DNA from 2 places in the Planifilum fulgidum genome. Region 2 is predicted to be linked to the other one. Evidence: predicted binding sites of a transcription regulator. Region 2 holds the regulator's gene; the other holds the start of a gene.
The links. The regulator NrdR, encoded in region 2, represses ribonucleotide reductase genes. The targets are predictions, from matches to a motif close to AACACNATATATNGTGTT.
Positions count from the first base shown of each region.

Region 1 (3,422 bases), on a different contig from region 2:
CCGACAGAATGATCTGTTTTCCCAGTTCGATGAGTCCCACGGCTTCGAAAATGTTGACGCCGACCGTGTGGATGCAAGGATGTCCTTCCTTGTTGATCGCCACCAGCACCATTCCTTCATAGTCCTTCATCTCTTCGGTGATGTGTTGCAGGGCTTCCTCCATCTGTTTCTTCATGTCTTCTTCGCGCCCTTGAATCACGTCGAAGATGTGTTTGACGCCACCCATGGCCGGCCCCCTCCATCCGTGACTGTGTTATTGGCCCGATGAACTGGATTGATCAGCGCCTTTCACCCATTATACCATCCCTTGCTCCGCATTGACGGGCGATTTGTTCGTCAAAGGCCTGTTGCAGACGCCGGGTGACGGGGCCGGGGACGCCGGATCCGATTTTCCTGTCGTCCACGTGAGTGACGGGACAAACTTCCACCATCGTCCCCGTGATGAAGACTTCATCGGCGTCATGCAAGGCGTCGACGGAAAAGGCCTCCTCCTTCACGGGGATCCCCGCTTCGCCGGCGCATTTCAGGACGATGGCCCGGGTGATTCCGTGAAGGATCAGGTTGTCGGCGGGATGGGTGTACAGGGTGCCTTCCCTGACGATGAAGACGTTGGAGGAGCTGCCTTCGGTGACGGTGCCGTCCCGGACCAGGATGGCCTCCTTGCAGCCCTTTTCGACGGCTTCCTGTTTGGCCAGAACCGCCCCCAGCAGATTGAGGCTTTTGATGTCGCAGCGCAGCCAGCGAATGTCTTTGTGGGTGCAGGTCCGGATCCCTTCCTTCAGCATGGCCTCCGGCCGGGGCACCTCCGTTGTGTAGGCGACGAGCACGGGCTCCGCCTTTTCGGGAAACGCGTGGTTGCGGGGAGCCGGGCCGCGGGTGACCTGAAGGTAGATGGTTCCCTCCACAAGGCGGTTGGCTTCCACCAGTTGGTTGAGCTTCTCCGCCAAAAGCCCGCTGTCCCAGGGAAGGGGCAGACGGATTGCCCGGGCGCTCTTTTCCAGGCGTTCGAGATGTTCGGCGAGGTAAAAGGGTTTCCCGCCGTAGACGCGGATCACCTCATAGATGCCGTCGCCGAATTGGTAACCCCGGTCTTCGATGTCCACGGATGCTTCGCTTCGCGGGATCAATCGGTCGTTCCACAAGATCACGGTTGATTCCCCCTCGTCGGCGGATATTCATTCACCGCGCCATCAAGCCGCGGGTCTGCCGGTCCAGGCGGACGGGTCGGTCCTGCCGAACCGATGGCACTCTTCGCCATTTTCCGTCTTAATAAGTAGTTTGCCTCAAGTTCAGTTTTATCGCAACATCAAAGAAAATCCGGAAGACTCAAGGGCATGGGATGGAATTGATCCCCGCAGAAAATCAACCGGTGAATCGGTTTGATATTCCGTGGAAGAATCAGAAAGAGGCAGATAATGCGACGCCTTGTCCCGAAACCGCAAATTCCGGATTTTACACAATATGTTGTAGTGATATAATTGCATTGTGCCTACATATTGAGATCAAGGGGGAATTCCTTTGAAGATCCCACGCCGATTTACCCGCAAAGGGGAAGATCCCTATCAGTCCGTGGAGTATGAGCGGCGGGATTGCCGCATCACCAACCCGGATGGATCCGTCGTCTTCGAAATGAAGGGAGCGGAAGTTCCGAAGCACTGGTCTCAGGTTGCGTCGGACATCCTGATATCCAAGTATTTTCGCAAGGCGGGCGTTCCTCAACTGGACGAGGAGGGCAATCCCATCCTCGACGAAGAGGGACGTCCGGTGACCGGTCCGGAACGGAGCGTCAAGCAGGTGGTTCACCGCCTTGCCGGCTGTTGGAAGGACTGGGGCCAGCGGTACGGTTACTTTGATTCCGAGGAAGACGCCCAGGCCTTCTACGATGAGCTGGTCTACATGATGCTGAACCAGATGGCCGCCCCCAACTCCCCCCAGTGGTTCAACACCGGGCTCCATTACGCCTACGGCATCTCCGGCAAACCGCAGGGGCATTATTACGTGGACCCGGAAACGGAGGAGTTGAAGCAGGGGGAAGACGCCTACAGCCGGCCGCAGCCCCATGCCTGTTTCATCCAGTCCGTCGAGGATGATCTGGTCAACGAGGGCGGCATCATGGATCTGTGGCTGCGGGAGGCCCGCCTCTTCAAATACGGAAGCGGCACGGGGACGAACTTTTCCAACATCCGCGGGAAAGGGGAGCCCTTGTCCGGCGGAGGGACTTCGTCGGGGCTGCTCTCCTTCCTGAAGATCGGAGACCGGGCGGCCGGGGCCATCAAGTCGGGGGGCACCACCCGACGGGCGGCGAAAATGGTCTGCCTCGACCTGGATCACCCGGATGTGGAGGAGTTCATCAACTGGAAATCGGAGGAGGAGAAGAAGGTTCGGGCCCTCATCCGCGCCGGATACGATCCCTCCTTCAACGGCGAGGCGTACGATACCGTCTCGGGGCAGAATTCCAACAACTCGGTGCGCATTCCCCACGAATTTTTCCACGCGCTGCAGGAGGACGGCGGCTGGGCCTTGAAATATAGGACCACCGGAAAGGTCAAGAAGGTGGTCCGCGCCAAGGAATTGTGGAATCAGATCGGACAGGCCGCCTGGGAGTGCGCCGATCCGGGCGTCCAGTACGACGGGACGATCAATGAATGGCACACCTGCCCCGGCGGGATGGACGGACAGGTGGGTGCCCGCCACAACCGGATCAACGCCTCCAATCCTTGCAGCGAATACATGTTTTTGGACAACACCGCCTGCAACCTGGCCTCTCTCAACCTGATGAAGTTTTACGACGCCGAGACCCGGACCTTCGACATTCCGTCCTTCAAACACGCGGTTCGCCTGTGGACGATCGTGCTGGAGATCTCCGTCCTGATGGCCCAATACCCCTCCAAGGAGATTGCCAGGCGGTCGTACGAGTACCGCACGCTGGGACTGGGCTATGCCAATATCGGGACCCTTTTGATGGTGTCGGGAATTCCCTACGATTCCGAGGAGGCCTTGGCCATCACCGGGGCCATCACCGCGCTGATGACCGGCACCGCCTACGTCACCTCGGCGGAAATGGCCAAAGAGCTGGGGCCCTTCAAGGCGTTCCCCGTCAACCGGGAGCACATGCTCAGGGTGATCCGCAATCACCGCCGTGCGGCCTACAACGCACCGGAGGAGGAGTATGAAGGATTGACCATCAAGCCGATGGGAATTCATCCGACGAAATGTCCCCCGGATCTGCTCAAGGCCGCGCGGGAGAGCTGGGATGAAGCCCTGGAAATGGGTGAAAAATACGGCTATCGCAACGCGCAGACCACCCTCATCGCGCCCACGGGAACGATCGGCCTGCTGATGGATTGCGACACCACCGGCATCGAGCCCGATTTTGCCCTGGTCAAATTTAAAAAACTGGCGGGCGGAGGATATTTCAAGAT
Region 1 covers NZ_FOOK01000045.1:14,654-18,075, reverse strand. Annotated here, with positions in the region: gene BM063_RS16280 (hypothetical protein) at 1-226, opposite strand, end outside; gene dat (D-amino-acid transaminase) at 279-1,148, opposite strand; gene BM063_RS16270 (vitamin B12-dependent ribonucleotide reductase) at 1,519-3,422, shown strand, end outside.
Region 1: a site for NrdR is predicted at 1,454-1,471, ahead of BM063_RS16270 (vitamin B12-dependent ribonucleotide reductase). Genes of this name have one in related genera too.

Region 2 (3,422 bases):
AAGCCTCTTCCACCGTTTCCACACCGCGGCGCTTCCAGTGGCCGGCGATTTTCTCCACCAGGGGGCGCGGCAACTTGTAATCGTGCGTGTACATCACGTACTCCAACAGAACATTGATCACGCCGTAAGGCAGCCCGTATTCGTGGATCAGCCGCTCCACCAGATCCATGTCGGCATCGGGAATCCGCGATCCGTTCTGAAAGTGGGCCAAAAGTTCCAGAGGAGAGATGGAAGCCAATTTTTTCAGATGGCGCTTCAGGTGATCCTCTTCCTTCTGTGGCTTTTGTCCCTTGGCTTGTTCTTCCCCGGAAGGAGGCTCCGCGCGCGATTCCGCGCGGGGAAAATTCCGATTGACCACCACGGGAAGCGCGCCGAACCGGAAGCGATACTCGTTGCAGACGAAATTGCGCAGACGTTCCAGATTGATTCGCCCGTTATACGTCACATAGGGGTTTTGCAGCGCCCGCAGCAGATCCCAATCGCTCAACTGGTACAAAAAACGGATCTCCCGCAGCTGCATCTCCACTTCCTCCGTCCAGGCGTCGGGATCGAGGACGGATTCCAGCCGCATGCGGATCATGGACAAATCGTCCTCTTCGGCGAGGAAAGAGGGCGGTTTCCCCTCCTGGGACACCGATTCGACTCCGGGGTTCCACATTTTCTCGACGGAAGCCGCTGCGCTCACCTCCGCCGGGGAGAAGCTCCCGAACACCTGCTGAAAGGACTTGGTCACATTTTTTCCCTTCTGTTCCTTCCGGGCATTCTCTTCTCCCCCCAGCAATTTCCTGCGGATGGAGAGATATCGCTCCTTCCCCAACCGGTTGTAGAGGGCGATACTGAGAACGTCGCTCTGAAAAAACCGCTCCGGACAGAGAGGGGGGACGATTTCGTACTCGTAAAGGCGCATCTCTCCCTTGTCCAAGCGATAAGTGTTGACAAGCCCCACTCCTTCCAGCCGGTAGCGGGCCTCCAGCAAATCCTGCAGAGGCAAGGACAACAGGTTCATCAGATACAGGTGGGAATGAACCTCGGAAGCACCCGCCCGGTGGTGCAACGGAATCTGATAGGCCAAGGTGAGATACAGACCAATGGCCGCTGTTCCGACAATCGGTTGGTACAGGTGCAACAGACTGCTCACATCCGCCGCATGAATCGGCCGAAGTGTCCGGCTCCACCAGCCGTCGCGCGGCGTGCACTCTTTCCAGATCATCGAAGACATACCCGAAGCCTCCTCAACGTCCCTTTTCGGGTAAAAAAACAGCAACCATCGGAAATCCTCCGGCCGAAAGCGGAACAAAACGGGGCAAGAAAATCGCGATATCTGAAAAACTTCGTCGCCGGGCTTTTATAAGGGAAGATCCCCGGCTTTGCATGGAACTCATCCGTCCGGGGAAAAATCGTAAACAAAAAGCCGATCGCAAGGGGTCCTATTATTGTACCAATCCCCTTCCGGGTTGACAAACCGCTCTGGCTCCCGTCGGACTCCATTCTTTTCATCCATCTTGCTCTTTCACATCCGGAAGCGGCTTCCGGGAGCGATTCAACAATTCTTCCAGTTCCTTCACAAACATGTTGATATCCCGAAACTGCCGGTAAACGGAGGCAAAGCGGACATAGGCCACCTCGTCCACCTCCGCCAATCCCTCCATCACCATTTCACCGATCTCCCGGGAGGGCACCTCCGACCGTCCCTGCTCCCGCAGCTGCCGCTCGATCCGGTCCACCAGCTGCTCCAGCTTCTCCAGGGGCACGGCCCGCTTTTCGCATGCCCGAATCAGCCCGCGAAGCACCTTCTCCCGTCTGAATTCCTCCCGGCTTCCATCCTTCTTGATCACCATGAGGGGTTTCACTTCCACCGTTTCAAAGGTGGTAAACCGCCTTCCGCAGCTTTCGCATTCGCGGCGTCGCCGGATCGATTTTCCTTCGTTGGCCGGGCGGGAATCCAGCACCCGGCTTCCCATCGATCCGCAATAGGGGCATCTCATCCAAGCATCCCTCCTTCATCCTCATTGTATCCTCTTTTTGCCGCATGCTGAAAACAAAAAAAGTTCCCGTCCTTCCAAGGCGACGGGAACGTTTCTTTCGGAATTTACAATGCCACTTCCTGCTTGGTCCGACCGGCTCCCTGCAGCCGTCCGATCAGCTTTAACAAATCCACAACACGGCAGGAATATCCCCACTCGTTGTCATACCAGGCCAAAACCTTGACTTGCCGCTCCCCGGTCACCATGGTGGAGAGGGCGTCAATGACGGCGGAGTGTTCATTTCCGTTAAAGTCGGAGGAGACGAGCGGGGCGTCGCAATACTGGAGAATTCCCTTCATATGGGTCTCCGCCGCTCGCTTGAAGGCCCGGTTCACCTCTTCCGCCGTCACCGGCACCGCCAGATCCGCCACCAGATCGACGACCGAAACATTGGGAGTGGGAACGCGCAGCGCCAGCCCGTTCAACCGCCCGTCCAACTCCGGCAGCACCTTGCCGATCGCCTGGGCCGCACCCGTTTTGGTCGGAATGATCGATTGGGCGCATGCCCGGGCCCGCCGGAGATCCTTGTGGGGATTGTCCAGGTTTTTCTGGTCGTTGGTGTAGGAATGAACCGTCGTCATCAGTCCGTGTTCCACGCCGAAGGACTCGTGCAGCACCTTGACCACGGGAGCGAGGCAATTGGTGGTGCAGGAAGCGTTGGAGAGGATGCGGTGCCTTTCCGGATCGTATGCGCTTTCATTGACTCCCATGACGATGGTGACATCCTCGTCCTTGCCGGGTGCCGTGATGACCACCCTCTTCGCCCCGGCCCTGAGGTGTTTTCCGGCCCCTTCCCGATCCCGGAACTTTCCGGTGGCCTCCACCACCACGTCGATATCCATATCGCCCCAGGGAAGGCGGGAGGGATCCCGGTCGGACAAAAGCTTCACCCTTTGGCCATTCACGGTGAAGCCGTCCGCCTCCGCCACCACTTCTCCCTCAAACATCCCGTGCACCGTATCATATTTGATCAGGTGGGCCAGCGTCTCCGGCGGATAGCTGGCATTCACGGCGACCACCCGGAGATCGGCTTCACGCATCGCTCTGCGGAAAACCATTCGCCCGATTCGTCCAAAACCGTTGATGGCAACTCGAAGTGGCATGATTTTCCCCTTCCTCAATCGAAGTAGACATCAAAATACCCTCTTTTCATTATAAGCAGTATGTCACATATTTCAATGCGACGACAAAATTTGCCTCACCGGGACAAAACACGTCCCAAGGGATGCAAAAAGGGGCGCCGCCTTTCGCCGCCTGGTTGGCAAAAGGTTCCAGCGCCCCCCTGTGTTGGGGATGCTCTCCGGTTTTAGAAAACCCGGAAGCCTACTGGGGCAGGGTGTAGGACTCCTTTCTTTCGATCAGATGGCCGTATAAGGTTCGGTACCTCTCGTAAAAAAA
Region 2 covers NZ_FOOK01000007.1:17,152-20,573, reverse strand. Annotated here, with positions in the region: gene BM063_RS05590 (DnaD domain protein) at 1-1,219, opposite strand, end outside; gene nrdR (transcriptional regulator NrdR) at 1,494-1,985, opposite strand; gene BM063_RS05580 (glyceraldehyde-3-phosphate dehydrogenase) at 2,090-3,127, opposite strand; gene BM063_RS05575 (lytic transglycosylase domain-containing protein) at 3,348-3,422, opposite strand, start outside.